3 regions of the Paenarthrobacter sp. AT5 genome follow, and region 1 is predicted to be linked to each of the others. Evidence: riboswitches for the same ligand, from Rfam matches in the RefSeq annotation. Region 1 holds a riboswitch; each other region holds the start of a gene.
What was found. A riboswitch is a leader RNA that binds a small molecule or an ion and turns the genes downstream of it on or off. The one in region 1 is predicted to bind cyclic di-AMP.
Positions count from the first base shown of each region.

Region 2: another riboswitch for cyclic di-AMP. It lies ahead of RI444_RS02200 (NlpC/P60 family protein); the one in region 1 lies ahead of RI444_RS20095 (hypothetical protein).
Region 3: another riboswitch for cyclic di-AMP. It lies ahead of RI444_RS03680 (hypothetical protein); the one in region 1 lies ahead of RI444_RS20095 (hypothetical protein).

Region 1 covers NZ_CP136441.1:4,318,222-4,327,722, reverse strand. The annotation lists gene RI444_RS20120 (hypothetical protein) at 1-238, shown strand, start outside; gene ald (alanine dehydrogenase) at 420-1,538, opposite strand; gene RI444_RS20110 (PucR family transcriptional regulator) at 1,739-2,953, shown strand; gene RI444_RS20105 (AEC family transporter) at 3,086-4,006, shown strand; gene RI444_RS20100 (hypothetical protein) at 4,071-4,268, shown strand; gene RI444_RS20095 (hypothetical protein) at 4,261-5,556, opposite strand; cyclic di-AMP (ydaO/yuaA leader) riboswitch at 5,561-5,708, opposite strand; gene RI444_RS20090 (ATP-dependent DNA ligase) at 5,924-6,991, shown strand; gene RI444_RS20085 (DUF6480 family protein) at 6,999-7,241, opposite strand; gene RI444_RS20080 (alpha/beta fold hydrolase) at 7,358-8,152, opposite strand; gene RI444_RS20075 (hypothetical protein) at 8,171-8,413, opposite strand; gene RI444_RS20070 (helix-turn-helix domain-containing protein) at 8,494-8,913, opposite strand; gene RI444_RS20065 (HPr family phosphocarrier protein) at 9,049-9,327, opposite strand; gene ptsP (phosphoenolpyruvate--protein phosphotransferase) at 9,389-9,501, opposite strand, start outside.
Region 2 covers NZ_CP136441.1:449,444-458,944, reverse strand. The annotation lists gene RI444_RS02215 (PEP/pyruvate-binding domain-containing protein) at 1-2,045, opposite strand, end outside; gene RI444_RS02210 (universal stress protein) at 2,067-3,104, opposite strand; gene RI444_RS02205 (FAD-dependent monooxygenase) at 3,529-4,137, shown strand; gene RI444_RS02200 (NlpC/P60 family protein) at 4,285-5,070, opposite strand; cyclic di-AMP (ydaO/yuaA leader) riboswitch at 5,074-5,236, opposite strand; gene RI444_RS02195 (copper resistance protein CopC) at 5,416-6,054, opposite strand; gene RI444_RS02190 (NCS2 family permease) at 6,168-7,610, shown strand; gene hutG (formimidoylglutamase) at 7,766-8,713, shown strand; gene RI444_RS02180 (hypothetical protein) at 8,779-9,270, shown strand; gene RI444_RS02175 (NAD-glutamate dehydrogenase) at 9,338-9,501, shown strand, end outside.
Region 3 covers NZ_CP136441.1:767,344-776,844, reverse strand. The annotation lists gene RI444_RS03710 (TetR/AcrR family transcriptional regulator) at 1-339, shown strand, start outside; gene RI444_RS03705 (hypothetical protein) at 450-1,046, shown strand; gene RI444_RS03700 (EamA family transporter) at 1,068-1,982, opposite strand; gene RI444_RS03695 (LysR family transcriptional regulator) at 2,055-2,987, shown strand; gene RI444_RS03690 (SixA phosphatase family protein) at 3,050-3,574, opposite strand; gene RI444_RS03685 (winged helix-turn-helix domain-containing protein) at 3,710-4,579, opposite strand; cyclic di-AMP (ydaO/yuaA leader) riboswitch at 5,356-5,509, shown strand; gene RI444_RS03680 (hypothetical protein) at 5,515-6,354, shown strand; gene RI444_RS03675 (pyridoxal phosphate-dependent decarboxylase family protein) at 6,451-7,842, opposite strand; gene RI444_RS03670 (HAD-IA family hydrolase) at 7,881-8,585, opposite strand; gene RI444_RS03665 (VOC family protein) at 8,620-8,997, opposite strand; gene upp (uracil phosphoribosyltransferase) at 9,045-9,501, opposite strand, start outside.

The DNA.
Region 1 (9,501 bases):
CACGCCCCCAGCAGCGCCCTCATCCGGACCCGGGAAACCCAACGGCAACGAACAGGCCAAGGAACCCGCCCGTCCGGCAGTTCCGGGAAATGCACTCCCGCTACCCGCCCCGCCCGTCAGCCCGGAAAACCTCCCCAAGCTGGATCCACCGAAGGTTGAACCGTCCGACATCCCGGTGCCGGTTCCCACGCATGTTGTTCCGGAGGTCCCCAAGGCTCCGGCCAACCCCGCCAAGTAGCCCCCAACCCTGCGAAGTAGCCCCCCCCCCGCGAGATGACAATTAATGCCAATGTTCCCCTCAAACATTGGCATTAACTGCCATCTCGGTAGGGGCGCAGCGGGGTGAACAGACGACGGCGGGGTACTGCTTCCGTAGAAGCAGCACCCCGCCGTTTTTCTTGCCCGGGTTTGCTCAGCCGTTAGGCGGAGACCAGGGTGTGCCAGTCCTCAACGAGGGGCAGGTTGTGCGCCTCGGAGACGGAGTGGTGAGCCACGTGGCCGGCGGCGATGTTGAGGCCGGCTGCGAGGGCGGGGTCGCGGTCGAAGGCGGCCTTGACGCCCAGGTTGGCCAGGGCAACTGCGTAGCGCAGGGTGACGTTGGTCAGTGCGTACGTGGAGGTGTTCGGAACAGCGCCAGGCATGTTGGCAACGCAGTAGAAGATCGAGTTGTGGACCTTGTACGTCGGTTCCTGGTGGGTGGTGGGGTGCGTGTCCTCGAAGCAACCGCCCTGGTCCACGGCGATGTCCACCAGAACCGAGCCCGGCTTCATTCGGGACACGAGTTCGTTGGTGACCAGCTTGGGAGCCTTGGCGCCCGGGATCAGGACGGAACCGATGACCAGATCTGCGTCGACAACTGACTTCTCGATCTCGTAGGCATTGGAGGCAACGGTCTTCAGGCGGCCCTGATAGAGGGCGTCCAGTTCACGCAGCCGGTTGATGTTGATGTCCATGATGGTCACATCAGCACCAAGTCCCAATGCCATGGCAGCGGCGTTGGTTCCCGCAACGCCTGCGCCGAGGACAACAACCTTGGCCGGGCGGACGCCCGGGACGCCGCCCATGAGGATGCCCTTGCCGCCGGCGGGGGCCATGAGGGAAGAAGCACCAACCACCACGGAGAGGCGGCCTGCAACTTCGGACATCGGGGCGAGCAGCGGGAGGGTGCGGCCTTCCTGCACGGTTTCGTAGGCGATTGCGGTGACGCCGGAGTTGATGAGCTCGGCCGTGAGCTCGGGCTCGGCGGCCAGGTGCAGGTAGGTGAAGAGGATCAGGCCCTTGCGGAAGCGGTGGTATTCCGCCTTGATGGGTTCCTTGACCTTCATGACCATGTCCGCGCGGGCCCACACATCGTCGGCGTCGTTGACGATTTCCGCGCCGGCGATCGAGTATTCCTCGTCGGTGATGCCGGAGCCGAGGCCTGCACCGCGCTCTACGAGGACGGTGTGGCCGTGGGTGCGGAACTCGTGCACGCCGGCGGCCGTGATGGCTACGCGGAATTCGTTGTTCTTGATTTCCTTGGGGACGCCAATGATCATCTGGGGCTCCATCGTCAGCGGCCTCTTAAGGCCGGTATTTCGTGCTGTGGGCTGTGCTTCCAGAATAGGTCCGGCTGTGAGGCAGGTGACATGGACTGGTGTGGATCCGGCTGCGGATTCCGCGGAATACCAAGGGCTGCGCTCGACATTTGTCGAGAAGCGGAGCGTCAAGTGTCGCCTGCTGTTGGTACGCTTTCTTGATGCAGCAGGACGTTGAACAACTCGTCGAACGCGTAGCGCTAAAGCTGGGCAGGGGATTGTCCCTTGAGGACCTTGACGGTGTCCTCCTTGCATACAGTTCCAACCAGTCCCACGCGGACCGCGTCCGGGTGAATTTCCTGCTCAGCAAGCGTGTGCCCAGCGACGTCAGCGCCTGGCAGCTTTCGCACGGTATCGCGACGGCGGTCCGTCCCGTTGTGATTCCGGCCAACCCTGACTTGGGCATGCTGGGGCGCGTTTGCGTACCGCTGTTGGTGCGCGGCTTCCGCGTCGGTTACCTGTGGGTGCAGCAGGACCTTGAGGAGCAAAGTGCGACGGCGATCCTCACCCAACTGCCCGGCGTTCGTGACGAGTTGGACCTGCTTGCGGCCTTGCTGCTGGACTCGAACACGGCGGAGTCAGAGTTCCGCCGCCGGAGGGAGCAAGAGTTCCTCTCCGCCTGTGGAGGGGAATCCAACGCGGTGGCTGCGGTGGCCGGGTGGAAGGAGATCCAGGGCAAGGGCCCCTGGCAGGTGGTGACCATCCTGGACGCCGGTGGTGCCGGGTCCGGCGTCGATCCTTTGGACGCTACCTTGACCCACCGTTCCGCGGCGCTTCAGTCCACCATCGGCGTCGATGTTGCCCTCTTCAGCGCCGGGACCGAGACGCATTCGGTGGTCCTCTTCCGTGAATCGGGCGGCCGGGCCGTTCATGCGCAAGTGCTGGTGCATTACCAACTGGAGTTGGCCAAGCGTGCCGGCCGTTCGGTGGACCGCATCATCCTAGGCATCAGCGAACCAATACAGGTGATCCGGCAGCTTGCGGGAGCGTACCGGCAGTCGAAGGTGGCTGCCCAGGCTGCGGCTGTCGAACCGTCGCTGGGAGAGCTGGTGGACAGCCGGTCGGTGGGGGTCTATCAACTCTTCGACCGCCTGCAGGCGCCCGGCGGTTGGGACGATACGGGATCCGTCCACTACAGCACCCTTGAAGGGCAGGATCGAAACGGTGAGCTCCTGCCCGTCCTGGAGCTCCTCTACGACAACGACGGTTCGGTGCAGGATGTCGCCGCCAAACTCCATCTGCATCGCAGCAGCATTTACAACCGGCTCGGCAGGATCCGCCAACTCATTGGAGCCGATCCCCTCAGTGGTGCCATCCGGCTGGAGCTTCACGCCGCGCTGAAGGCCCGGCGCTGGGCGCTCAGGCCACGAATCTAAAGGCGCCACAGGATGAACTCCGATGGACAGCCCCTGCCCGTACGCTTAGGGTTAGAAAGCGGTTTCTCACAGGATTAGTAACTAGGGAAACCGTTCCAAGCGGGACCTGTTACCAATGCGAAAGGGGGCGGGGTGGGCGGCGTCGTCTCCGGCATCCTCATCATTTCGGCAGTCATTGCCGTGGGCTACCTGGCCGTCCGGTGCAAACTGCTCGCCCCGGAAGTGCAGGCTGCTCTGACCCGCACCGCCTTCTACATCACCAACCCGGCGCTGCTCTTCACCGTGGTGGCCGGGAGCGACATACGGGCCGCGCTCGGCGTCGACGCCCCGCTGGCCCTTCTGTCTGCTGCCGCGATGGGCCTCCTGTACTGCCTGCTGAGTTTCCTCTTTTTCCGACGGCCCGTTGCCGAAACGGCCGTGGGAGCCATGGCCAGCAGCTATGCCAATGCCAACAACATCGGGATCCCCGTTTCCCTCTACGCGGTGGGAACGGCCCAGCACGTTGCCCCGGTCCTGCTGGTGCAACTCCTGGTCCTGGCGCCCTTCTATGTCACCATCCTTGGTGTGGTCGGAGGGGCGAAAGTTCCCTGGAAGCGGGTGGTGCTGCAGCCGTTGGGGAATCCCATGATCATCGCGTCAGCGCTGGGTGTGGTGGTGGCGTTGACCCGGTGGGAGGTTCCGGAACTGGTCCAGCGGCCCATCGATATGTTGGCCGGAGCTGCCGTTCCCATGGTGCTGCTCGCCTTCGGGATGTCCTTGGCGGGCCGCGCTCCGCTGCAGAAGGGCGACGGCCGGGTGGAAACCGTGGTGGCGACGCTCCTGAAACTCGTGGGGATGCCCTTGGTGGTCTGGGCGCTGGGGCGGTTCGTCTTCGGGCTCGAAGGGCAGCACCTCCTGGCGTTGGTCATCATGGGTGCGCTTCCCACGGCACAGAATGTGTTCCTTTTCGCTTCCCCGTACGGCCGCGGCACTGTTGTTGCGCGCGACGTCATCCTCCTGACCACACTGCTCTGCGTGGGGGCCTTGCTGGTGGTCGCCTGGCTCTTGGGGTAGCGAATCACGTGACCCGGGGGCGGAAGAGCCGGGTGGCAGAAGAGCCGGGTGGCAGAACAGTCAGGTGGCAGAACAGAAGGCAGGAACCCTTGCCGGGTCCCTGCCTTCTTGGCTTTTTTGCGGCGCCCGTCAGAAACGGCGCAACCGCTGGTGGCTCCAGCGGCCCATCCGATGGCGGAAAGTGGCCGTCCGGCTGCTGCAGCAGTACCGGCCGTGCCAGCCGATGTGGGTAGTGGTGCGGGGCATGCGGGTGCTCACTTGAGGACCCCCTTGGCTGCGTCGAGCAGGCCGTCCACGTCCAAGCTCGGAGCCTCCGTCGGTGCGCTGGACTTAGGGTCGGAGCCCGGCTTCGGGGAGTCGCTGGGCCGCGGCTTGGAAGTCTGCGTCGTCGTCGGCGTGGGCGTTGGGGTGGTGGTTGGCGTCGTCGTCGTTGAAGGCGTCGTGCTGGGCGAAGGCGCCGTGATGTTGTCCGACGGCGGTGCCGGCTGACTCGGAACGGGCGACGTCACGCCCGGTACCGGAACCACGGCCGAAGGGGCGTTGGACGGAACCCACTTGGGGTCGGCCAACGAAACCTGCGGCGTCGGAGTGGACGACGGCGGTGCTGCCGCTGCCGGAGAGGCTGCTTCGACTGCGGACTGCCCGGTATCCGTCGTAGCGGCCGACGTCGAGGACGCGGTGGAGTAGGACGGCGTCGGGCCAGGAGTGGCCGAGCCCGTTGCCCGGCCTTCGCCGGAATTGTTAGCGCCACTGGCCTGGTTTTGGGTGTCCTGGCCGAAGATCGGCAGGTCCATGGCTTGGCTTACCGTTCCCACCGTGAGGACCAGGCCCAGTGCTCCGGCGACCACCGCCATGCGCTGGCTCATGGTCTTCACGGACGCTGCCTTGGTCAGGACGGCGTGGGGTTCCTTGGTGAAGGATGAGGAAGCAAAGGAACCAAAGGCCGACTTCGCAGCATTGCGTCCTGCAGCGGCTCGTCCTGCCGCAGGGCGTGCGCCGTCGTGCTGGCCCCGGGCGGTCTTGCGACTGGCCAGTCCGGCGGCGGCTGTAGCGTCAGCGGCGATCCGGGCCGGCGTCTTGGGCTGGGCGGTCCCGGCCTCGGCGGCAACGTGCGCCGAAACCACCGGAATAGCGGCAGTCGCGGGCTCGGCCTCAGCGGCAGGCTCCGCCGGCGTGGCCTTCACCACGGGGATGGCAGCCGTGGGCGGCCCGGGCGTAGTGGACTCCGAGCGCGGAGGAGCGGCAACTACCGGGATGGCTTCGGTGCGCGGCTCTTCGGTGGGGGATTCAGCGGGGGTTTTGGAGACGGACTCTGCACTCGGTGCAGCTTCCGGAGCCACGACTGCCTGGGCCGCGCGCTCGCGTTCCATCGCCCGACGCTGCGCTCGTGTCATGGGCGCAGCGGTGGGGTCGGTTGCGGTGGCGGGTGCCGCCGTCGTGCTTTCCATTTCGGTGGCCGGACCGCTGGGCTGGGCCCGACGGCGTCCGGTTGGCTTGGTGGGCTGGCCGTCCCCTTGGGCACGGCGCGGCTGATCCATGGTTGGGGACATGGTGTTTGCCTCTCAACGCCTGCGAGGTTAGCTGTCGGGTTCGGACGAGGCCGTCCGGCCGCACGTGGCGGCTTCACCCCAAGGGCCTGCGGGGAACAGGCCCGGGAACTCTGGGTCCCCCGTCTCTGCCGCGGGTCTGGCGGGATTCCGGGATGCGGCAGAGCTCGGCGTCAGCCCGGAAGCGGCCCAGCGGAGATACGGGTCGCCCTACGAAGTTACAGCAGCAGGGAAGTAAAGTCACATTAATGTAACGGACGGTACATGAGGGCCGGCAGCGCCCGCGCTGACGGACGGACGCGCCACACACCGTCCACATATCCCTGGTGAGCACTAGCTTTCGGCGTCTACCGGTCGGTAGACATGAGCTATGGACCTACCCGTGATGCCACCCGTTTCGCCCATGCTCGCCAAATCCGTGCCCAACATTCCTGAGGTTGGGCACTACGAACCCAAATGGGACGGGTTCCGGACCATCGTCTTCAGGGACGGGGATGACGTCATCCTGGGCAGCCGGAACGAGAAACCCATGACCCGGTACTTCCCTGAGCTGGTGGAGGCGTTGAAGAAGAACCTGCCGGAGAAATGCGTGGTGGATGGCGAGATCATCCTTATTTCCGGCAACCGGCTCGACTTCGAAGGACTGCAGCAGCGCATCCACCCCGCCGACAGCCGCGTCCGGATGCTTGCAGAGAAGACGCCGTCCTCCTTCGTCGGGTTCGACCTCCTGGCCCTCGGGGACGAAGACCTCACTGCCCGGCCGTTCTCCGAGCGCCGTGCTGCGCTGGAAAAGGCGCTCGCCGATGCCGAGCCGCCCGTGTACGTGACGCCTGCGGTCACCGACCTTGAGCGGGCACAGGAATGGTTCGTGCAGCTTGAGGGAGCAGGGCTCGACGGCGTGCTGTCCAAACCGCTCGACGGTACCTACCAGCCGAACAAGCGGGTGATGTTCAAGACCAAGCATGAACGGACGGCGGACTGCGTGGTGGCCGGTTTCCGTTGGCACAAGACGGCGGACGTCGTGGGGTCGATGCTGCTGGGGCTCTATGACGATTCCGGCAAACTCCACCACGTTGGAGTGGTGGCCGCCTTCCCCATGGCGAAGCGGAAGGCGCTGGTGGCCGAGTTGGAACCGTACCAGGTGGAGATCGCGGACCACCCCTGGGGAGAGTGGGCCAGCCAGGAAACCGGAGCGGCGGTTGGTTCGAGGATGCCGGGGGCCCAAAGCCGCTGGAGTGCCGGCAAGGACTTTTCTTTTGTTCCTCTGCGGCCCGAGCTGGTGATCGAAGTGGCGTACGACTACATGGAAGGAGACCGGTTCCGGCACACCACGCAATTCCGCAGGTGGCGGCCGGACCGGACTCCTGAAAGCTGCACGTACTCACAGCTGGAGGAGCCGGCCGACTATAACCTCGGCGAGATCCTCAAGCTGCACTAGGGGAGCTCTATTCCTCGTGCCCTTGGTCCATGCTCATGCTGTCTTCCGCTGGAGGCGTTTCTCCCGGGGGTACTCCGCCGCCGGGTTCAAGCCCTGTGACGTTGCCGTTGTCCGGATCCGGGTTCGCTGATGCGGCGGGATCGCGGTCTTCGTCCTGCCTCATGTCCGGGTCCTCGTGGATGCTGTCGGGCTCGGCCGCGCCGGACACTCCGAAGGTCTGCGGATCGTCTTCCGGGTCATAGCTGGTCATGGTCAAACCCCTTTCTAAGCAAACTTACTATTTGGCTTGCCCTGCCAGCCTAACCGTGTCCCGTCCAACGCAACAAGGGGCGTGCCGCCGTCGTGAGGCTATGCCTGCGTACGGTCCTACGTTGCGGCGACGAAGCTCCGGATGGCGTCCGCAACGGTCTTCGGCCTCATGTGTTGGGCCACATGTCCCACCCCCGGAATCTCCACCAGCCTGCCCTGGGGAACAGCGCGGGAGAGCCGCAGCGACCATTCGGGTCCTGCCACGTGGTCGCGGCTGCCGCGCAGGATCAGCACGGGGCTCCCAACAAGGCCGAGTCGTTTCTCGGTGGGGTACTCCATCATCACGGGCAGCTCGGTGAGGTACCAGCGAGGGCCGCACAGGAAGTAGTCGGAGACGACGATCCAGTTGGAGGACGGACTTTCGCGAAGGAGCCCATCCAGGAAGAGGGCCAGCGATTGCCGCCGTACGTTCTTGTGCTTCGAATCCACCACGGGACCCATCAGAACCACGTGCGAGGCCTGCTCCGGTGCATGAAGCGCAGCCTCGATGGCGAACTGCACACCCATGGAGTGGCCCACCAGCACGTAGGAGGTAATGCCTTTCGCTTTCAGCGTCTCCGCAATGAAGGCCCCGTATTCCTCGGCCGTGACTTGATGGTCCGGTGTGGGCGTGCCCGCAAAACCCGGCAGGTCGAACGAGTACGTCGGTGAACCTGCGGCAAGAACGGCGTGGAGACGCGCAAGGTAACGGTGTGAGACGCCGATGCCGTGAATCAGGATGTACACGGGGCTGTCCGGGGAGCCGGGCGATGGCTGCGAGCCGGGTGGCGGGGTTCCGTTCGTCCAAAGGATGCGACCCTTAAGCCCGCCGGCTTCGACGTCTTCCGAGCGCAGGGGCGTGCGGCGTGTCAATCGTCCTCGCACCCGGTTCTACTCCCGCGCAGGGTCGTCAGACCCGGCTGATTCATCCGCGCTCTGGTGAACGTCGGCAGCGTTGGCCGCTTCCCGGCGTCGGGCGATCTTTGATTCCGTCCACATCGCGACGGCGACGAACACAACGCACGCGAACATGAACGTGGCCACGAAGTTCAATCCCATGGCCGAGCCAAGGGGTGCGGCAACAGCCATGGCGGCCGCGCCGGTCACGATATGCCACCCCTTGAAATTTCCCACCAAATAAGCGTAACCCCGGCGTTTGCGGCACTCCGCCTCTTGGCCGGGATCGTTGCTTGATCCTTATCACCACGCCCTGTCTACGGCGTGTCGTCAGGTCCTGCGGCTTCCTCTGCCGCATTGGCGGCGGCTTCCTTGCGCTTCTGCTTTTCCAGCCAGGCCATGATGGCAGCCTGCCGGATACGGCGATGGGTTCCCCGGTACTCCACGGGGATTTCGCCGCGGTCGGTCATATTCCGCAGATAGGTGTGCGAAATCCCGGCAAGCTCAGCTGCCTGGGAGGTGGTGAGCATTTCCTCGACACTGCTGACGGTCACGGTTTCGCCCCGGCTGAGCCGCGCGAGGAGGTCGACGACGGCGTCCTTCGCCTGATCGGGCAGGCGGTGGACGGTGCCATCGACGAACACAGTGATGTCGTTGCTGTCCTGGAGCGAGCGTGCCAGGTTCCGGGCGTCATCGGCGGGAAGGCCGGCCGTAACGCGGGGAGCTATCAATGCCATGGCAGAAGCCTAGCGCGGCTGCACCCCAAGGCGGTGTTGCATGCCGGTTCGCCCGTTTCGACGATTAGCTGCGTGTTAGACGTTTCCTACCGTCTAACACGCAGCGAGCCATCGAATCGGGCGGCAAGCCAAGAGTCAGACGGCGTCCAGGTCCGTTTCCAACAGTTTCACCAAGGCATCCAGTGCCTCGTCAGCACCTTCACCCTCTGCCCGGAGCACCACCACATCGCCCTTGGCCGCGCCAAGCGTCATCAGGGACAGGATGCTGGCGGCGTCGAGGGCGTCTTCGGCGGGTTCTCCCTGCATGGCGATGGTGACGTCCACGGGCTGTTCACCGGCGGCCTCGGCAAAGAGCGCCGCGGGACGCGCGTGGAGGCCGGACTTGCTGGCGATGGTAGCTGTGCGTTCGGGCATGGGTTTCTCCTTGCGGTTGGGAACTTGCGGAACTTGCTGGATGCGGCGGGTCGGGCTGGACTTACAGCCCGAGGTCTTCGAGTACCGGGAGCTTGGCGCGCACCCACTCGCGGGCTTCCGTCGCACTTGGTGCGGACAGGGCCAGCCGGGCCAGCTCCTGCGCCTGTTCCAGTG
Region 2 (9,501 bases), 810 kb from region 1:
CCGCCCTGCCCAAGCCGCAAGTAGTTCCCAAGAACTCCAAGAATGTGGGTGGGTTCCTCCGACCAGCGCGGCATCCCGATGTCTATCTCCGCGACGGCCCGGTCCCCGTATTCGGCAAGGAACCTCTCAAGACCGGCTTGCGGACGTGCCGGAAGCCCACCTGCCTTGTAGGCCTCCGCCAGTTCTGCGGCGCCACGGGAAACGAAGAACTCAACTGCTTCCGGGTCCTGTCCGATCTTGCTCGCCAACTCCCAGAGCGCAAGGTCCATCTCGGTGGTGACGTTATGGGGCAGGCCACGAATAACTGTTTGAAGTTCGTCGTAGGAAACGTCGGGACCCAGCAATTTCCGGACCAGTGCCAGCAGGGCAAAGCCAAGTGCCGGAAGGGGCAGGACCTGGGGAACTGTGGCAAAAATCCGCTCTCCGAGGATTCGCTCCACATGCTGCAACCTCTGATGGCTCGTGGCGGAGACGGGAAGATCGAAGGCGTCCTTCAAGTCTTGGCTGACCTTATCCAGTTGCCTCATGGCCGCTGCGGGCCTGAACAGACCCCGAAGGACCGTTTCCGGCACCCGGTATCTCGCTGCAACAGGAGCCACATGGCGGATCAGCTTGAAAGGAGTCTTGTTGGTCATGGCGAACCGGGGGTCTTCGCTGAGGCGCCGGATCAAAGCGGCGGACCGGGCCTCCATAATGTCGAAAATCCTGGGCGCAAGGGCCCTGCCCACCCTGCTCCGAAGCACTGAAGTGATGTCGAAGAAGATCCGCTGGCCAGCCTCGTAGTACGGCGAAGGGCCCGTGCGCGGGTCCGGCACGTCAAAGCCGGCCCGGCGGGCGACGCAGGAAGCAATCAGCCTGATTCCCGCCAGCCCCATGGGCGTCAGGGGCCGGGTGAGGCCCTGGGCCAGGCTGAAGTTCAAGAACGCATGCTCGCCCTCGGAAGACGGTGTCCTTGTTGGTCGCGGGTACAGGGTGGTGATGGGCCGCGCCTGCGTCAACCACAGCTTCCCGTCCCGGTCCATGGCCCACTCGGTGTCCTGCGGAGCTGCGTAGTGTTGTTCCACGCGGTCGCCCAAGGCCGCGAGCGCCCGGATCTGGTGGTCCGTGAGGCAAGGTTCCACCCGCGAAACTTCGCCGTCAGTCCCGATCGCCGCAGCGTCAAGCCCGGTCTTTCCAAGCTGTCCGGAGTGTTCAACCCGTTCAGTCCCGCCACCGGGCAGGGGCCGGATCTCGACTCTACGGTCACCGATGGTGCGCGTCAGGATCTGCAGGCTCCGGATATCCACCACGTACTGGTCGGGATTCACCGCGCCGGAGACCACTGCTTCGCCCAGGCCGGGACTCGCATCGATGACCGCCTCCTGCCGACGCCCGGTCAGCGGGTTGGCCGTGAACATGACGCCGGCGGTGGCGGCGTCGATCATCTGCTGCACTACAACGGCGAGCGCCACCGTCGAATGCCGGATCCCGTGTGCAGTCCTGTAACTCGCCGCCCGGTCAGTCCACAGGGAAGCCCAGCACCGGCTCACTGCGTCCAGCACGGCATCCACGCCAACCACATTCAGGAAAGTGTCCTGCTGGCCGGCAAAGCTCGCAAAAGGCAGGTCTTCCGCCGTGGCCGAGGACCGGACAGCAACCGGGACATCCGGGCCCAGCCTGTTGTACGCCGTGCGGACTTCTTCGGCCACCTCTGGAGGAACACCGGCAGCCAGCACTACCGAGCGGGCACGGACGGCGAGTTCGTCAAGGGAGGCGAGTTCGTCAAGGGAGGAATCAACGACGTCGGTCCCGTCCAGGGCAGCCAGCACCTCACCCAACGCTGCGCCGTCAAGCGCCCGGCGGTAGGCCGCCGTCGTCAGGCAAAATCCGGGCGGCACCGGCAAACCGGCGGTGGCCATTTCACCAAGGTTGGCGGCCTTGCCGCCAACCTCCGCCAGCATGCCTGAACGAATCCGGTCCAACGGAAGGATGAAACCGTACCCGGCTGTTGAAGCCTTCCCGGTTTGCCCGCCCTGCTGCGGCCCTTCCGCCGCTTCACCGTCCATGCCGCCGTGAAGCGTCAGGTCCTAGTCGTTGCCCAGCATGGGGCCGAACTTGGGCCTGTCCGCAAGCCTGGAGTCTTCGCGATCCGGGACCACCATGACCGGTCCCTTGGCGTGGTGCAGCACGCCGTCCGAGGTTGAACCGAGGAGCATTCCGGCGAACCCGCCGCGTCCACGGGTGCCCAGGACCACCAGTTCAACTCCCCTGCTGGCCTCCACCAGGACGTCCACGGGAGAGCCGTCTGTCAGCTGGGTTTCCACCGTGAGATGCGGGAAATGGCTGCGGAGCCAGGCAACGCCGGCATCCAGTTGGACCTTGATATCCGCGAACAGGGCATCCCTGTCCAAGGGGGCCGGCACCCAGGCCAGCGAGCCGCTGTACTGAGGCACAGCGCAGACTACCCGAAGCTTCGCGCCCATGCGTTCTGCCTGTTCAGCAGCCTCCAGGACCGCCACTCGCGCCTGTTCGGAGCCGTCAACACCAACTACAACAATGTTCTCCACAGTGCGGGGACCGGCCTTCGCGTGTTCGGCCTTGATGTGCTTGTCCTCGGTGCTCTGGCCCAGGCGGTCGGCGCAATACAACGGCACCGTCACTGTGGGGCACTTCGCATGGGCCGGCAGCGCGCTGCTGACGGAGCCCAGCAGACGGCCGACGAATCCACCGCGTCCGCGGCTGCCCGAAACCAAGAGGGCGGCTTCCGCGGAGAGATCCAGCAGGACACCGGCGGCATCCCCGTTCTCCACCGAGGCGTCAACGTCGATGTTGTAGCCGGAAACCTTCTCCATGGCCTGTTTGGCGATGGCTTCGGCGCCTTCCCGGATCATCGAGTCGTCCACCGTTGCGTATCCGCCGTCCAACCCTGAGGCGGCGAAGATCGGCACTGAATAAGCGGTCACGATGTGCAAGGGAAGTTGCCGGCGTTCGGCTTCACGCGCTGCCCACACCAAAGCGCATTGTCCGTGTTCGGAGCCGTCCACTCCAACCACGATGCCGCCCGGTGCTACTGCTTCCGCGTCACCGCCGCGGGGATGTTCAACGTGACTACCGTGCTGGTCCATTTGGGGCCCGCCTCTCCACCTGCTGCTTGATGTTCCGGCCATTCTGCCAGAGGTTCAACGTAGGGGTGTTACACCTCACGTTGTGCGCTAATGTCCGTGAACGAGGAAGCCACGGGACTTCCTCGTCCAATGCCAACTATTCTCGTTTGCTTATAGCGAATCAAGGCGGCTTTTCCGCTATCTGCATAACGGTCCGGGCTCGGTTTCAAGGCCCTCCCGGGACGCCCCGGGAAGAAGTAATAACACGCTGTCAGGAAGGCTACCCAACGCCCCAAAAGTTCTGTAGTGTTCGAGTCACCGAATGGCCGGTGAGAGTGTTCCAGAACACATACCGGCCATTTATTTGCGACCGTTTGGGGGAACCGGAAGCGTCCAATCCTGCCTTTGGGCACGTACGTCAAGGAGGAACCACGCAGTGTCACTCATGCCTGATTCCGCCACGGAGCGAACCACCACCGTGGTGATCGGAGCCGGACTCTCAGGCCTCGCCGTGGCCAGCGAACTCAGCCGCTACGGCGTGGGCTCGATCGTGGTGGACGGCTTCGGCCCACTCGCACAGACGGGTCCTTCCGTGCATACCGGCATGCTGCAACGCTGCGAGGTAGCCGATCCCGCTTCCATGCTGGAACGGAACCAGATCCTCCGCCACCTGCGGAACTACGCGGCCAGTCACCACCTGGATGTACGCAACACCACCAAGGCGGTCCGGCTGGACCTGCTCACGGCTGCAGAAACTCCCCTCGCATCCCCTCGTCAATGGGCCGTCCACACGGCGCACGGCATTCTCCTTGCCGACCACGTTGTAGTGACGCGTTGCGCGCAGAGCCAGCTACGCAAGATGCTGGCCGAGCTGGGGATTGCCGTTGGTCAGAACCTTGTGGCCGCCATGCGCGCGGTGGGCATGCATCTGGTGGGAGTGGGAGAACTCATCACGCCAACCCCCAAGGAAGTCCTCCGCCAGGCCAAGGCGGTGGGGCAGGCCATCTCTTCGAAGGTGGCACTTCCAGCAGCGCCCGGCCTCGCGATCGCCTAAGCCCGGCAACCCCCACAGCGGCACCAAGGCAGCCCGGAAACAGGGCTCTTGGAGCAGGGGCCTTAGACCAAAAGCCTTAAACCAAAAAACCGGCACCCCGGGAGGAGAAAACCTCCGGGGTGCCGGCCTTTTTGTGAAGCGTGAAGCTTATGCGCCGGCGCGGACGTACGTGAGCGGGCCGGTTGCGGTCAGCCAGCTGATCGGGTGGATGCCGGTCTGGTTACCGTTGATGCCACCGGAGATGGCCTGGCCATTGCCGATGTAGATGGCAACGTGGCCGGACTGGACGATCATGTCACCGGGCTGGGGATCACTGACAACCTTGCCGTAGTTCATGAATTGCATGGGTGCAAGGTCGCCCACCGGGATACCTGCGGAGCCGAGGGCCTTTTCGACCATGGCGGTGCAGTCCTGCATGACACCGATCTGGGCGTAAGCCGAGGCAACCATTGCTGCGTTGACGCCGCCAACAGCGGGTGCCGGGGCAGGTGCTGCGGGAGCAGCAGCGGCAGGTGCGGAAGCAGCAACCGTGGCGGTAGCGGCGGGAGCAGCAGCCTTGGCTGCGGCCTTCTTGGGAGCCTCAACAACCGGAGCCGGCTTCTCGATGACCGGTGCTGCCACGGAAGCAACAGCGGGACGCTCGAAGTTGACGGTGGCCGTTGCTGCGGCAGTGACAACCTTGTTGGGGGTTTCGGCAACGGTTTCAGCAACCGTGGCGGGGCTGGAGTCCCGCTGGACCGGAGCCTGTGCCGGAGTTTCGGCAGCGTGCGCAGCAATGGAACCGGTCAGGACAAGACCCGAAGCTGCAGCGATGACGGCTGCCTGGCGGCCAGCGCCTGAAGCGTTGCTGGCAACTGCCTTGGAGATGGAGATGAACGGATTGGGGCGTACGCTGTCCGCCTTACGACGGCCGCGAAGAATGCGTGAAGACATGAAAGAGCCTCTCCCGATGCCTGCGAGGTTAGCTGTCGGATTCGGATGGGAGTCACCCGGCCACTATCCACCGCTGTTCAGCGGAAGCTTCGTGGCTTCACCCCAAGGCGCGCTCATTGGCGGCCTAAAATGGGTTCCCCGTCTCTGCCGTAGGTATGTCTGCGAACGGATTCCGACCTGCGGCAGAGCTAGGCAATCAGGCCGGAAGTGCGCCGAATGCGGATCGGGCACAGGTACTACCGTACGCGATGATCACGGCAAAGTCACATTTAAGTAACGAGAAGTGGGCGTCGAGCGTGTCGCAGTAACCGTTTCGAGATTTTCGCAGGTATGTAGAAAACCCCGTCATTCCGCGGATTTATCGCCCTCGGCATCATTGGAGGCAGCCAATTTCCGACGGGCTGTAACGGCCAGGAAAATAACGAGCGCAACAGCTAATGCAGCAAACGCCACGATGCTCCACGGGAACGGCTGGGAGGCGTCCGGAGCCGGTTCGCTGACGGGGGTTCCGGGGGCCGCAGTTCCTGCGCTCGGAACAGTGCCCGAACCTGCCTGGCCCGACGCGGACAGCGAGGCTCCCGCGGTGGCCCCCTCCGACGTCGTGCTTCCTGCTGTTGCCGTGAACGTAAAGGTGCCCTCGATGGGGTGCGAATCGGAGCTGACGACGCGCCAAACCACCGTGTACTGGCCCGCCGGAGCGCCGGGGCGCAGTTTTTGGACCGCCTGGTTGTCGATGATTTGCACGGCGCCGTCCGCCCAGTTCTCCCCGCCCGCGGTCACCGACATGCCCGAACCAATAGCCAGCGGCCGGTTATTGAACGTGACGGAGACCGATGCCGGAACTTCCGCAACCGTGGCTCCGCTGGCCGGACTCGTGGATTCTGCGGCGTCGTGCGCCGATGCCGGGGCGGCGCCGAAAAGCAGCGCCGAGGCGAAGGCGAGGGCAGCAACGACGGCGGCCAGGAGCGGGCGGATGGTGCGCATGGGGCGGTTTCTCCTAATGTTGGCTTCCTTACAGACTAGGCGAATCGTCAGGCCTCCCCGCACGGGCGGGCATAGGATTTGAGAGCACACTCACACGATCCCCGGAGACATCCATGCTTAAACAGGGTTCTGCAATCGACCGCTACTTCAAGATCTCCGAACGTGGATCCACGTATTCGCGGGAAATCCGTGGCGGCTTCGCGACCTTCTTTGCCATGAGCTACATCGTGGTCCTGAACCCCCTCATACTGTCGGGGGCTGACTCGAGCGGGGCATCGCTGGGCTTCACGGCCGTCGCCGCCACCACGGCCTTCGTGGCAGGCATCCTGACCATCCTCATGGGTGCTTGGGCCAAGCATCCCTTTGCCGTAGCCACAGGCCTGGGCGTCAACGCGTTCGTGGCCGTCACCGTCGCCTCGCACCCGGGCCTGACATGGCCGGACATGATGGGCCTGGTGGTCCTCTCCGGCCTGACCATGCTGATCCTTGTCCTCACCGGGTTCCGGACCGCGGTCTTCAAGGCCGTCCCCGAGGCGCTCAAGACCGCGATCGTGGTGGGCATCGGTCTCTTCATTGCGCTGATCGGCCTGGTCAACGCCGGCTTCGTGCGCCGCATCCCCGACGCCGCCGGAACCACCGTTCCGCTGGGCCTGGGCGTGGACGGCAAACTCCTGGGCTGGCCGACGCTGGTGTTCGCGGTCGGCCTGGTCCTCACCATCGCGCTGGTGGTGCGCAAGGTACGCGGTGCCATCCTGATCGGCATCATCGTCTCCACCGCGCTGGCTGCGATCCTTGAATTCACCCTGCATATCGGCCCGAGCAACGACGGCACCACCATCAACCCCCGTGGCTGGTCGCTCGTGGCGCCCAAAGTGTCCGAGTGGGGCGCTCCGGACCTTTCCCTGATCGGCAAGGCCAACCCCTTTGGCGCCTTCGAACACCTTGGCTTCATCGGTGCCGCCCTGCTGGCCTTCGTGATCCTGCTCAGCATCTTCTTCGACGCCATGGGCACCATGGTGGGCCTGGCCAATGAGGCCGGAACCGTGGATGAGCACGGCAACATCCCCAATGTGGACCGCGTTCTCCAGGTTGATGCGCTCGGCGCGATTGTGGGTGGCGGAGCTTCGGTGTCCTCCAACCAGATCTTCGTCGAATCCGGCGCCGGCATTGGCGAAGGCGCCCGGACCGGCCTGGCCTCGATCGTCACCGGTGTCCTGTTCCTGGTGGCCATGTTCTTTACGCCGTTGATCAACCTGGTTCCCTTCGAAGCCGTTGCGCCCGCCCTTGTTGTGGTGGGCTTCATGATGGTTTCGCAGGTGGGCAAGATCGACTGGCAGGACTGGGGCGTCGGCATCCCGGCGTTCCTGACCATCGCCCTCATGCCGTTCACCTACTCGATCGCCAACGGCCTCGGCGCAGGCTTCATCTCCTACGTCCTGATCCGCACGTTCCAGGGCCGCGCCCGCGAGGTACACCCCTTGATGTGGGCTGTGGCTGCGGCATTCCTGCTGTTCTTCGGCATCGGCACCGTGGAGGAACTGCTCGGGGTGAAGTAACTCCTCGCCGAGATGGCATTTGATGACAATGTTCGGCGCAAACATTGTCATCAAATGCCATCTCGCGGCGTCTCCGGGGACCATGATCCGGAATTTCAGACAGTCCGGACCCGGAACTGCTGGCATTGGCAGTCCGGGTCCGGTGTGCTTAAACCATGGAAACCAGCGCCCCCGCCGTAGACGTCACCCCCACCGCGTGGACCGGCCGCTTCGACGGCGACGGCCCCGAGCACCGCCGGTGGTGGCAAGCTGTGGCTCCCCACGCTGCCGGGACCGCCGCTGCCGGCGTGCGCTCCGCCGTCGTACTGGGCTTCTGCAGCGACGCAGGGGTTCGCCGCAACAAGGGGCGGGTGGGTGCTGCCGCGGCTCCGGCCGCGATCCGTGCGGCGCTTGGTCCGCTGGCGTTCCACCTGGACCGGGAGGTGTTCGACGCCGGTGACGTGGTGGTGGAGGGCGACCAGCTGGAGGACGGCCAGGCACGCGCCGGACGTGCCATCTCCGGACTGCTCGACGCCGGCAACCTCACCGTTGTGCTTGGCGGGGGCCACGAAACCGCGTTCGCCAGCTACCTGGGGGTGGCCGGCTCCGAAGTCCTGCGCGGCAAACGGCTGGGTGTGCTGAACCTTGACGCCCACTTTGACCTGCGCGACGAGCCCGTCCCGAGCTCGGGAACGCCGTTCCTCCAGATGGCCCAGGAGGAAGCCGCCGCTGGCCGGGAACTGCAGTACGCCGTCGTCGGTATTTCCGAACCCAACAACACGCGGACCCTGTTCGACACAGCGGAGCGGCTGGGCGTGAAGTATCTATTGGACGAGGGGTGCGCGCCGGAGGTCGTGGAGACGTTCGTGGCCGATTTCCTGGCAGGCATCGACGTCCTTTACTTGACGATCGACCTTGATGTGATGCCCGCAGCGGTGGCGCCCGGCGTCAGCGCTCCGGCCGCGTACGGAGTGCCGCTGCCGGTGATCAGCGCCGTCTGCAAGCAAGTGGCCGCCAGCGGGAAGCTTGTGCATCTTGATGTGGCGGAATTGAATCCTGAGTTCGACATTGACGGGCGTACCGCCAAGGTGGCTGCTCGGTTGGTGAACACGCTGCTGGCCTAACTGTGTTTGGCTAACCCTTTTGCTGGGCACATCATCCCCATAGCCTTGTGGAGGGAAGGATGGCGATGAGCACGACTCCTGTGGATGTTCCGCGAAAGGGCACTGTCCGGAATAAGTGGTCCTGGGTGGCCGGACCGGTGGCCGTTGCCCTGGGTCTGGGCGCCCACGTTGTTTCCGGTGGAAGCGCCCCGGCCATCCCCATCCTGCTGGGATTCGTGGCTTTGTCTGCCTTGGCGGCCCAGCTGATCACACACTGGATCCACGGACCCATCTTGCTGCTGCTCATCTCCGGGGCGGCGCAGCAAGTGCTGTTCTTCGGCTTCGATGCCTTGGGTGGTTCCTTTCCCGGCCTCGGTTCCCTGGACCACCTGCACGGCACGGGGCAGATCCCCGCGGACCTCCCTGCCGCAGTGTCCGGTGGCGGCGCCGTCCACGGGGCGGACCTGATGCTCTACACCCACGCCGCCGCGGCCATTCTCACGTTGCTGATTGGCGCAGGCGTGGCGAAGCTGGGTCACAGGCCCGTACGTCGTCCCGCAACTCGAGATGGCATTTAATGGCAATGTCCGGCCCAAACATTGCCATTAAGTGTCATCTCGCGGGGTTTAGGGCGATCATGAAAGCATGGCACCCGGGAATGAGCCGGCCGATGGGTTCCTGACCGACTACTACGAACACGTATCGGACGACGACGTCCGCAATTACACTCCGGAGACACTCCTTGAGCGGGCCCGCTACCATCGGACACTGGCCGAGCGCCGCGAGCCCGGGCAGGCCCTGGTAGGCAT
Region 3 (9,501 bases), 1.1 Mb from region 1:
GCCATGACGAACATGGTGGAGCAGGCCATGGAGTTCATGGACGACTATCCTTCCTTCGCACGGCTGTGGGTCAGCGAGAACTGGCGCGCTCCCGGTGAGTGGAGCGCGGTGTTTGCCGAACTCCGGGGTGAGTTGCTGGCCGTGATCGGGTCGGCCGTAGACCACGTGGCGGGCGACTATCCCGTTGACCAGAGCATTGCCCGGGGAAGCCTGGAAGCGGCCATCCTCGGTGCCATCTTTGTGGTGGGACTCGACCGGCAAACCTACAACCCGGAACGCACCCGCGGGCAAAGCGTGGCCGCCGTGATGACCATCATGCACGGGTACGTGATCAAGTAGCCCTGCCGTTTAGCCCGCAGACACCCCGGTTCCGCTGAACGGTACAGAACTGCAATCTACGACGGCGTGGCGTGGCGGCTTGGTCGGCGATGATTAACCCCATGCGTCACATGGGGAACAGTGGAAAGCTCGCGATCGTAGCTGCTTTCGTCTCCTTGGGGCTCTTGGTGTTGGCCGCAGTGGTCCTTGAAGAAGTGGTTCTTTACCTCTTCCTTGGCGCCGTCCTCACTTGTTATCTGGCCTCACTGGTCCAGGTCTTCAACCGACGCCGCTACCTGGTTGTCCTTCTGGCCGCGGTGGGCACCACGTTGTTCGTCGGATTCGGCATAGCCTTCCTCCGGATGTGGGGGCTGGCATTCAACCAGGATTCCAACGCCATGGGCAGTGCCGTCAGCAGCCAGGACCCGGACATTTACTTCTACCTCGCTGCCGTTGCAGGCGTGGGAACCGTGGCGGTCCTGTTCCTCGGCGCCGTGATGCCGTCATTTGGCTCGCGAACGGCTGCTCCTGCTCCTGCCAAGCGGCCGGCCCCTGTTACCAAGCGGACACCGGCCCGGCGGAAACCAAGCCCGCCACCGGCCCAGCGAAATCCCACCCCGCGCCCGGCCACCCAAGTCAAGCGCCCCGCTCCCCGCAAGCCAACGACGCCTGCCAAGCGGCCGGCGTCGAACGCTTCCACCCAGCGCAAGCCTGCCACCAAGCGCTAGCTGCAAGGCCCGCCCTGCGCCCTACCGCGGAATCTTGAGGCGTTCACCGGACCTGACAACGGATCGTTTGCGGGGCACACTCAGCACTGCCGTCGCCACGCCGAGGAGCAGGACCAGGCCGCCCAGGATCTCGGCGGCGGTCGGGACCTCGCTCAGCACCAGCCACGCGGCGGTCATCCCCACCACCGGAACCAGCAGCGTGAACGGCACGACGTCGGAACTTGGGTAGAGCGTCAGCAGCCGGTTCCAGATCCCGTAACCAATTAGGGATGCGAAGGCGGCCGTATACACCGCGCTCAGGATGGTTGCCGGTTGCAGGTCAACAATGGTTTCCAGCACCGCCTCCGGACCGTCCACCGCAAGGGACAAAACCACCATCGGCAGGGGAACCACGGCTCCGGACCATACCACCAAGCCCAGGCCGGATGTGGCTTTTGAGTGCCGGGCCACCACGTTTCCAACTGCCCAGGACAAGGCGGCGGCCAGCACGATCATGAGCGGCAGCACCGGGGCCACGGCACTCCGACCCAAAGCCACTACGCCCAAGCCGGCAATGCCCAGGACCACGCCCACCATCTGCCTCCGCGTCGGCCGCTCACCCAGGAACCGTCCGGCAAGCAGGATAGTGAAAAGCACCTGCGCCTGAAGGACAAGCGAAGCCAGCCCCGCCGGCATGCCCAGCGCCATGCCCAGGTACAGCAGCCCGAACTGCCCTGCGCTCATAAAGAGCCCGACGCCGAGAATGGCCTTCCAGCCCACATCAGGTTTGCGGATGAAGAAGATGCAGGGAAACACCACCAACAGGAAACGAAAGGCCACGAACAACAACGGGGGAACGTCCCGGCCGTCGGGGTGCAGGCCGAGGTCAATGGCAACGAAGTTGATGCCCCACAGCACGGCAACGAGCACTGCGAGCACGGAATGACGAAGGTTCACAAGTCCACTCTTACGTTCATTTCAATGAAGCACCAGCGTTGAATTCGGTACGCGACAATGTAGATTTGCTTCATGATCGATATCTCCACGCTCCGGGCCTTGGTTGCGGTCGATCAGCACGGGTCCGTGGTGGCCGCATCAGAGGCGATGGGTTACAGCCCGTCCGCCGTTTCGCAGCAGATCAAGAAACTTGAGAAGCAGGCCGGAGTCGCCGTGCTCGAGCGCAACGGGCGCGGGGTACTCCTCACCGAACGTGGTGTTGCCCTGGCCGGATACGGTCGGCGCATTCTGGGCGAGCTCGAGGAATTGCAGGCAACCCTGCTGGCAGATCCGGAGAAGCCGTCGGGCACACTCCGGCTGGTGGCCTTCTCCACAGCCTGCCGCGGCCTGGTGGGGCCCATGCTGGGACGGATCGCGACTACCGATTCCGAGCTGGAGGTCAGCGTGCTCGCCGAGGACCCGCGCGAGGCCATCCAACGCGTTGCAACCGGCGAAGCCGAGCTCGCGGTAGTCCACAACTGGAACTCAGTGCCACTCGTGATCCCGGAGAACATGGCCCACGAAGACCTGTGCCTCGACCAGGCCGACGCCCTGCTCAACGTCAGCCATCCGCTGGCGGCGAGGACCGCCGTCGAACGCCTTGACCTGTTGGACGAAACGTGGGTGAGCACGCCGGCGGGAGCCATCTGTAACGAGGCCTTGCTGCAGATCTTCGCTGGATTGGGCCGCGTGCCGGATATTCGCGTCTACGATCCCGACTTTTCGACGCACATCGCCATGGTGGAACAGTCGGTGGCCGTGGCGCTGGTCCCCCGGCTGGGCAGGCCGCCGCTTCCGGCAGGGGTTGTTGCCGTCCCGGTAGTGAATCCCGTGCAGCAGCGCGCCGTAGGGATCGTGTACCGCAAGACCATGGCAGCGAGTCCCAACATCCGCCACACGGTTCGCCTTCTCCGGGAGGTGGCCGCCGCTGAAGAACTCCCCGCGGTCCCGACTGACTCGCATTAGTGGTTGCCAAAAGCGCTGGGAACAACCCCTAATGCCAGCCAGTTGAGGTAAGAGGCGGGGGGTTAGTGGCGCGGCACCTTGAAGTGGATCAAACGCGCGTCTTGCCCGTCGAGCTCAGCCCAAGGCTTCTCCGTCTCCAGCACGGTCAAGGCGCTGGTCGGGTAGCGGGTGGCGGCATCCATGTAGGCGTCGTGGTCCGAGTCCCGGGAAGCCAGCCGCATGGCAAGGTCCTGCACGCCCGGCATGTGGGAGATCACCATCAACGTAGTAACTGTGTCCGGTACGTGGTTGATGACCGCGAGCATCTCTGTGGCCGAGGCTGCGTACAGCCCGTTCTCGAGCTTGGGCGTAGGAGCTTTTTCGCCCAGTTCATCGCAGATCCATGTGCACGTCTGGCGCGTCCGGAGGGCCGAGGAACACAGGATGAAGTCAGGGACCACCTTGTGCTTCAACAACCATTTTCCGGCCAACGGGGCTTCGCGGTGCCCGCGTTCCTCGAGGGGGCGTTCATGGTCGGGCACACCCACGGGCCAGTCCGCCTTGGCGTGGCGCATGATCACAAGCCGTCTCAGGTGGTGGTCGCTCATCCAAATACCTTATAGCCGCGCCAGGCAGATACTCACTGACCAGACAAAACGAAAGGCGGCACATTCCGTCAGCGCAGTGGTTGCTCGAGTGAGCGCAGGCGCAGAGGGATGTGCCGCCTTTCGGCAGTCACAGGATCAGATCGAGTATTCCGGAGCGGCCCAGACAATGACCTCGGGGTGCTCGTAGAAACGGTAGCCCTGGCCGCGGACCGTGCGGACGGTGTTGGCGAGGCGGCCCAGCTTGGAGCGGAGACGACGGATGTGGACGTCGATGGTGCGCTCGTTGGGGACTTCCTCGGCGTTCCGCCACAGGCCTTCGAGGAGCTCGTCACGGCCCACCGTGCGGGTGCCGTTCTCCACGAGGTAGTTGAGGAGTTCGAATTCCTTGAACGTCAGGTTCAGCGATTCGCCGTCGAGGTGGACTTCGCGGCGGGCGAGGTCGATGAGCACGCCGGACGGGCGCGCTTCCTGCTGGGGCGCAGGACGTGCGGCTTCGGTGCGCTGGCGTGCGGCCACGGTGGGGTCACCGAATGTGGAACGTACGACGTCGAGTGCGGACCCGGGTGCGCTGGCGGGAGCAACGGCGACGGCGGCATAGCTTTCCGCGCCGGTCACGAGCGACTGGGCGTAAGCACGGATTTCCTGGGCCAGCTTGGCAATGGAGGTCCCGGCAGCAGCTGCGGTCTCTTCGTCAATGCCCATGTAGAGCACGAATCCGCGGGCTACGTTGTCATTGGCCACGGGCCGGAGACGCTCGGACTGGGCCACCACCGGAGTGGGTGCCGTCATGGCGGCGGGCTCGGTAGCGGCAGGCACGGCGCGCAACTGTCCGTAGGAGTTCGGGTTGTAGCCCTGGGGAACGTAGCCCGGAGCCTGCTGGGCAGCAGCCTGGGTACCGGGTGCGTAACCGGGGCGGTTACCGAAACCGGGGCGGAGGCCGGCGTTGGAAGCGGCCTTGTTGGCGTTACGGACGGAGATGTGGACGTATCCGGATGCAACTGACATGGAGTGCTTACCTCAAAAGTGAATAGCCGTCATCGCGGCTTCGAATGCTGGTGTCCCCGCAATGAATTTGGGGAGGGGCGCCCAACGGTGGGCTAGGGGGCGAATGCCTGAAACTTTTCTGGGGTGGGAAGTTAGGCTTGCATTCGACAACAGCGGGACTCGTCGCCAGCGGGTGTGCTGGAGAAGATTGCTGCGGCTGCAGGTGCTGTTGAGTTCTTGTTCACATTGGAAGTGTGCAACGTAACAATGACAACACGCAAGTAACAAAGGGCGGAAACGTCCACATTCTGAGATAAGCGCGAGTATTGTGCCGCAAATCACAATTCAGCGGATCGCAAAAATGAATGCGGTTTTGTTCGGTTAAGGACAGAAATATTGCGTTCTGACTGAACTTTCTTCGACCAAAGGGGCATGATGCCCCTCTGGATTCCCGCGAGCGCCCGACCAGCGGAATCTCACGATCTGAAACGGATGCTGTCCAATCGAAGTGGACGCCAGGCTCGATATTCAGGCTCCCAATCTGCTAAAAGCTCCGAACGCCACCTGCGAACCCCCGCGCAGCCTCAGTGCCCCCGATTGTCGCGGCGCCGTGGCGCATCCTGCCCCGCCCTTCCTTGGGGCACATCCCCACCGCGGCGAATCCGGCAAGGCGACGCACCGGCGTCGTGATCTCTGTTACCTAAATGTGACTTTCGCTTGAACCTCCTGTACCGTCGAACGAGTGGGTCGCCCCAACCTTGGCCCACACCCGGGATGCGCCGAGCTCTGCCACTTCCCGGAGTTCCGTTCTGATTTCGAGGCAGAGACGGGGGACCCAGAGTCTCCGGGCCAGGCATTGCGCCGGCCCTTGGGGTGAAGCCGCAGCTACACGCGCGGCCGGATGACCTCATCCGAACCCGACAGCTAACTCCGCAGGCGCTGAGAGGTAATCACACATGTCTGAATTCAAGGATCAGTCGCGCCATGAGGCGCGTCACCGTGACGAAAACAACGCTCCCCTGACCAAGTCGCAGAATGTCCTGAAGAACGCTGCCCGCCAGGGTAGGACCGGCCACCGCATGTCGGTAGCAGCCGGCGTCGTCGCAGCCGCGCTGGGCGTTGCATCGCTCGGGCAGGCCGCAAACGCCACGTTCAACCTTCCGGAGATGAGCCAGGCAGCACAGACCCAGGCTTCGGTCCAGGTGGACCCGCAGACCCGCGAGAACGCTGCCGCTGAAGCCGCCGCCCAGGCTGAGGCCGCAAAGCGCGCCGCTGCTGAAAAGGCCGCAGCTGCCAAGGCCGCCGCCGAAAAGGCTGCTGCGGAGAAGGCTGCCGCAGAAAAGGCCGCAGCTGACAAGGCCGCCGCCGAGCAGGCTGCTGCTGCCCAGGCAGCAGCAGAGAAGGCTGCAGCCGACGCCGCCGCCAAGGCCGCTGCGGACAAGGCTGCCGCAGAAGCTGCTGCCGCCGCTGCAGCCCCCAAGGCCATTGATGATCCTGCCGCCGCAAAGGCCTACGCTGCCAGCATCCTGGCCAACTACGGCTGGGGTCCGGGTGAAATGACCGCCCTGAACACGCTCTGGGAAAAGGAATCGAACTGGCGCACCACTGCCACCAACGCTTCCAGCGGTGCTTACGGCATTGTCCAGTCGCTGCCGGCCGGCAAGATGGCTTCCGCCGGTGCTGACTGGCAGACCAACTACCAGACCCAGATCAAGTGGGGCCTGAACTACATCAAGGAACGCTACGGTTCGCCGTCCGCAGCCTTGGCATTCCACTTGGCCAACAACTGGTACTAAACCCGGACGTTGCCTGAGAAGCCGCTCCCGTTGCCGCCACACGCACCAGTACCTACAGGAGCGGATGGCGGAACCGGGGGCGGCGTTGGCGTTTAACTAGGCTTCGGGTTCCTGCTCCACCGCACGCCGGACTGCTTCCACCGACGCCGCCACATCGGCGTCGTCCGTGGACCAGTTGCTGACGGAGATCCGCAGGATGTTCCGGCCCTGCCAGGAAGACCCTGACATCCACACGGCGCCTTCTGCCATGAGCCGCTGGGTGATCCTGCGCGTCCGTTCGTCGCTCCCGAAACTCACCGATACCTGCGTGAACACCACGTCATTGAGCACTTCCACCCCGGGGATCGAGGATAGGCCGTCAGCGAGCGCCCGCGCGTTCTCGGCCAACCGCTCCACCATGTCGATGACACCGTTCCGGCCCAATTGGCGCAGGGCAGCCCACACCGGAATACCGCGGGCGCGGCGGGACATCTCCGGAACTTTCTCGAAAGGGTCCCCCGGCCCGGCATCCGTCGCTATCAGGTAACTCGTATGAACGCTGAAGGCACGCCTCATGGCTTCGGGGCGGGCCACGATTGCCAGGCCGCAATCGTAGGGAACGTTGAGTGTCTTATGGGCATCGGTGGCCCAGGAATCGGCGAGCTCCACACCTGCCAGGCGTTCCCGCAGTTTCGGGCTCGCAGCCGCCCATAAACCAAAGGCGCCGTCCACGTGGACCCACGCACCACGGTCGCGGGCCACTCCGATGGAGTCAGCCATGGGATCGAAGGCGCCCGAGTGCAGGTTGCCGGCCTGGAGGCATACGATCGCCGGGCCGGGTTGCTCTCCCATGGCGTCATCGAGCGCGTCGGGCAGGATCCGGCCTTCCCTGTCTGCGTCCACGGGAACACATGTCCCCAGGCCCAGATACCTCAAAGCGAGGTCCACCGCAGCGTGCCGCTCCCGCCCCGCGAACACCGTGATCCTCGGCGCCCCGGACAGGCCGAGGCCTTCCAGGTCCCAGCCGGCCTCGTCCATCAGGTGCTGCCTTCCCGCGGCAAGCCCGACGAAGTTGGCGGTAGTGGCCCCCGTGGTGAAGCCGACGTCGGAGGTGGCGGGCAAGTGCAGAAGGTCAAGCAACCAATCGGCCGCAGACTCCTCGATCGCTGCCGCCGCCGGGGTGGCAAAGCGCAGGCCCGCGTTTTGGTCCCACGCGGAGACAAGCCAATCCGCCGCCATGGCAGCCGGCAAGGTGCCGCCCATGACCCAGCCGTAGAAACGTCCGGACTGGATGGCCATCAGTCCCGGTTCGGCCAGTGCAGCCAGCTCATCAACGACGGCGGCGGCATCAGCAGGTTCGTCGGGGAGCCGCGGCAGGATGCTTGCGGCGACCTGGTCGGCGTCGGACTGTGGGCGGACTGAACGGGTGGGCACCGACGCGAGCCAATTGGTGGCGTGCACCATGGCACGCTCCAATGCAGCACCGTATGCCTCCGGCAACGCAGACATGCGCACAGCCTACTCCCGCCCGGCCGGGTGGAACAGGGCTAGAACGTCAGCGTGATGACGTGGCCGCCGTCGTCGTGCCTCACGGTCTCCACGGTCACCGCCGAGTAGTCGGGAATCCGCCACATGCCGGGTTCCAGATCCGCTTGGTGCGCGGCGGCCTGGCCCACAACCACTGTCCGCATCCCGGCGGCCCTTGCTGCGGCAATGCCTGCGGGTGCGTCCTCGAAAACCACGACGTCGGCCGGTTCGGCACCGAGCAAGGCCGCGGCTTTGAGGTATCCCTGCGGATGCGGCTTGCCGCGCGTAACGGCTTCGGCGGTAACCGCCGTCGAAGGCATGGCGAGTCCGGCGGCCTGCATGCGGATATCGGCGAGGATGCGGTCGACCGAAGTGACCAATGCGATGGCCTCGTCCGGAAGAGCTTCGAGCAGGGCCTCAGCTCCCGGCAAGGCAATGATGCCGTCAGTGCGGTTGCGTTCCATCTCGCCCAGTTCGGCGGTGAGGGCAACGACGTCGGCATCCGCCGGGGCGTATCGGCGCACCGTGTCGCCGGCCTGGACGCCGTGGGAGGTCCGCAGGATCTCGGTGTAGTCAAGCCCGTAGCGTTCTGCGAACTCCAGCCAGACCTGCTCTACTACGGCCGTCGAATCCACCAGCGTTCCGTCCATGTCGAAGAGGACGGCGCGAACGGTGAGGGTTTGCCGGGAATGTCCCGGACCGGGCTGTGCGGCAGGAAGGATCATGGTTCCATCCTGCCGCACAGTGAGCCTGCGTTGGTTACCCGTTGGGCCGCTGAGGGAGGTACTGCACCGCCCACTTATTGCCGTCGGGGTCGGCGAAGTACACAAAGTGGCCCCAGTCCTGGACGTCGACATCGCTGACGTCCACCCCGTTGGCTTTGAGCTGTTCATGGGCCTTGTTGATGTCCGCCACCACCATCTGAAGGCTCGGAGCGGTGCCTGGGGGTGCGTCCGACAACCCTTCTCCGATGGCGATGGAGCACGCCGAACCCGGAGGAGTGAGCTGGACGAAGCGGACGCCGTCGGAAGGTCGTTCGTCGTAATCGGCGTTGAAACCGACCTTGTTGACGTAGAAATCCTTCGCGCGATCGACGTCGGACACGGGGACAAACACCAGTTCAAGTTTCCAGTCCATGCGCCACAGGCTAGCGGGGCACGACGGAAAGTAATAGGGGTCTATGCCTAGCCGGCGATCCCGTACAAGCGGTCGCCCGCGTCGCCGAGACCAGGAACGATGTACGACTTCTCGTTGAGTTTCTCGTCAATCGAAGCCAGAACAATGTTGACGTTGGCGTCGGCGAGTTCCTCTTCCAGCTTGGCCAGGCCCTCCGGAGCGGCCAGCAGGCAGATGCACGTGACGTCCGAGGCTCCACGCTTGAACAGGAACTTGATGGCCTCGCGCAGGGTGCCGCCGGTTGCGAGCATGGGATCCAGGACGAACACCTGGCGCCCCGTCAGGTCCTCGGGGAGGCGCTCCGCGTAGGTGATGATGTCAAGGGTTTCCTCGTCGCGGGCCATGCCCAGGAACCCGACCTCCGCCGTCGGGACCAGCTTGGTCATGCCTTCGAGCATGCCCAGTCCGGCGCGGAGGATGGGGACAACCAGTGGCGTGGGCTTGGTGAAAGCGGTGCCGATGGTC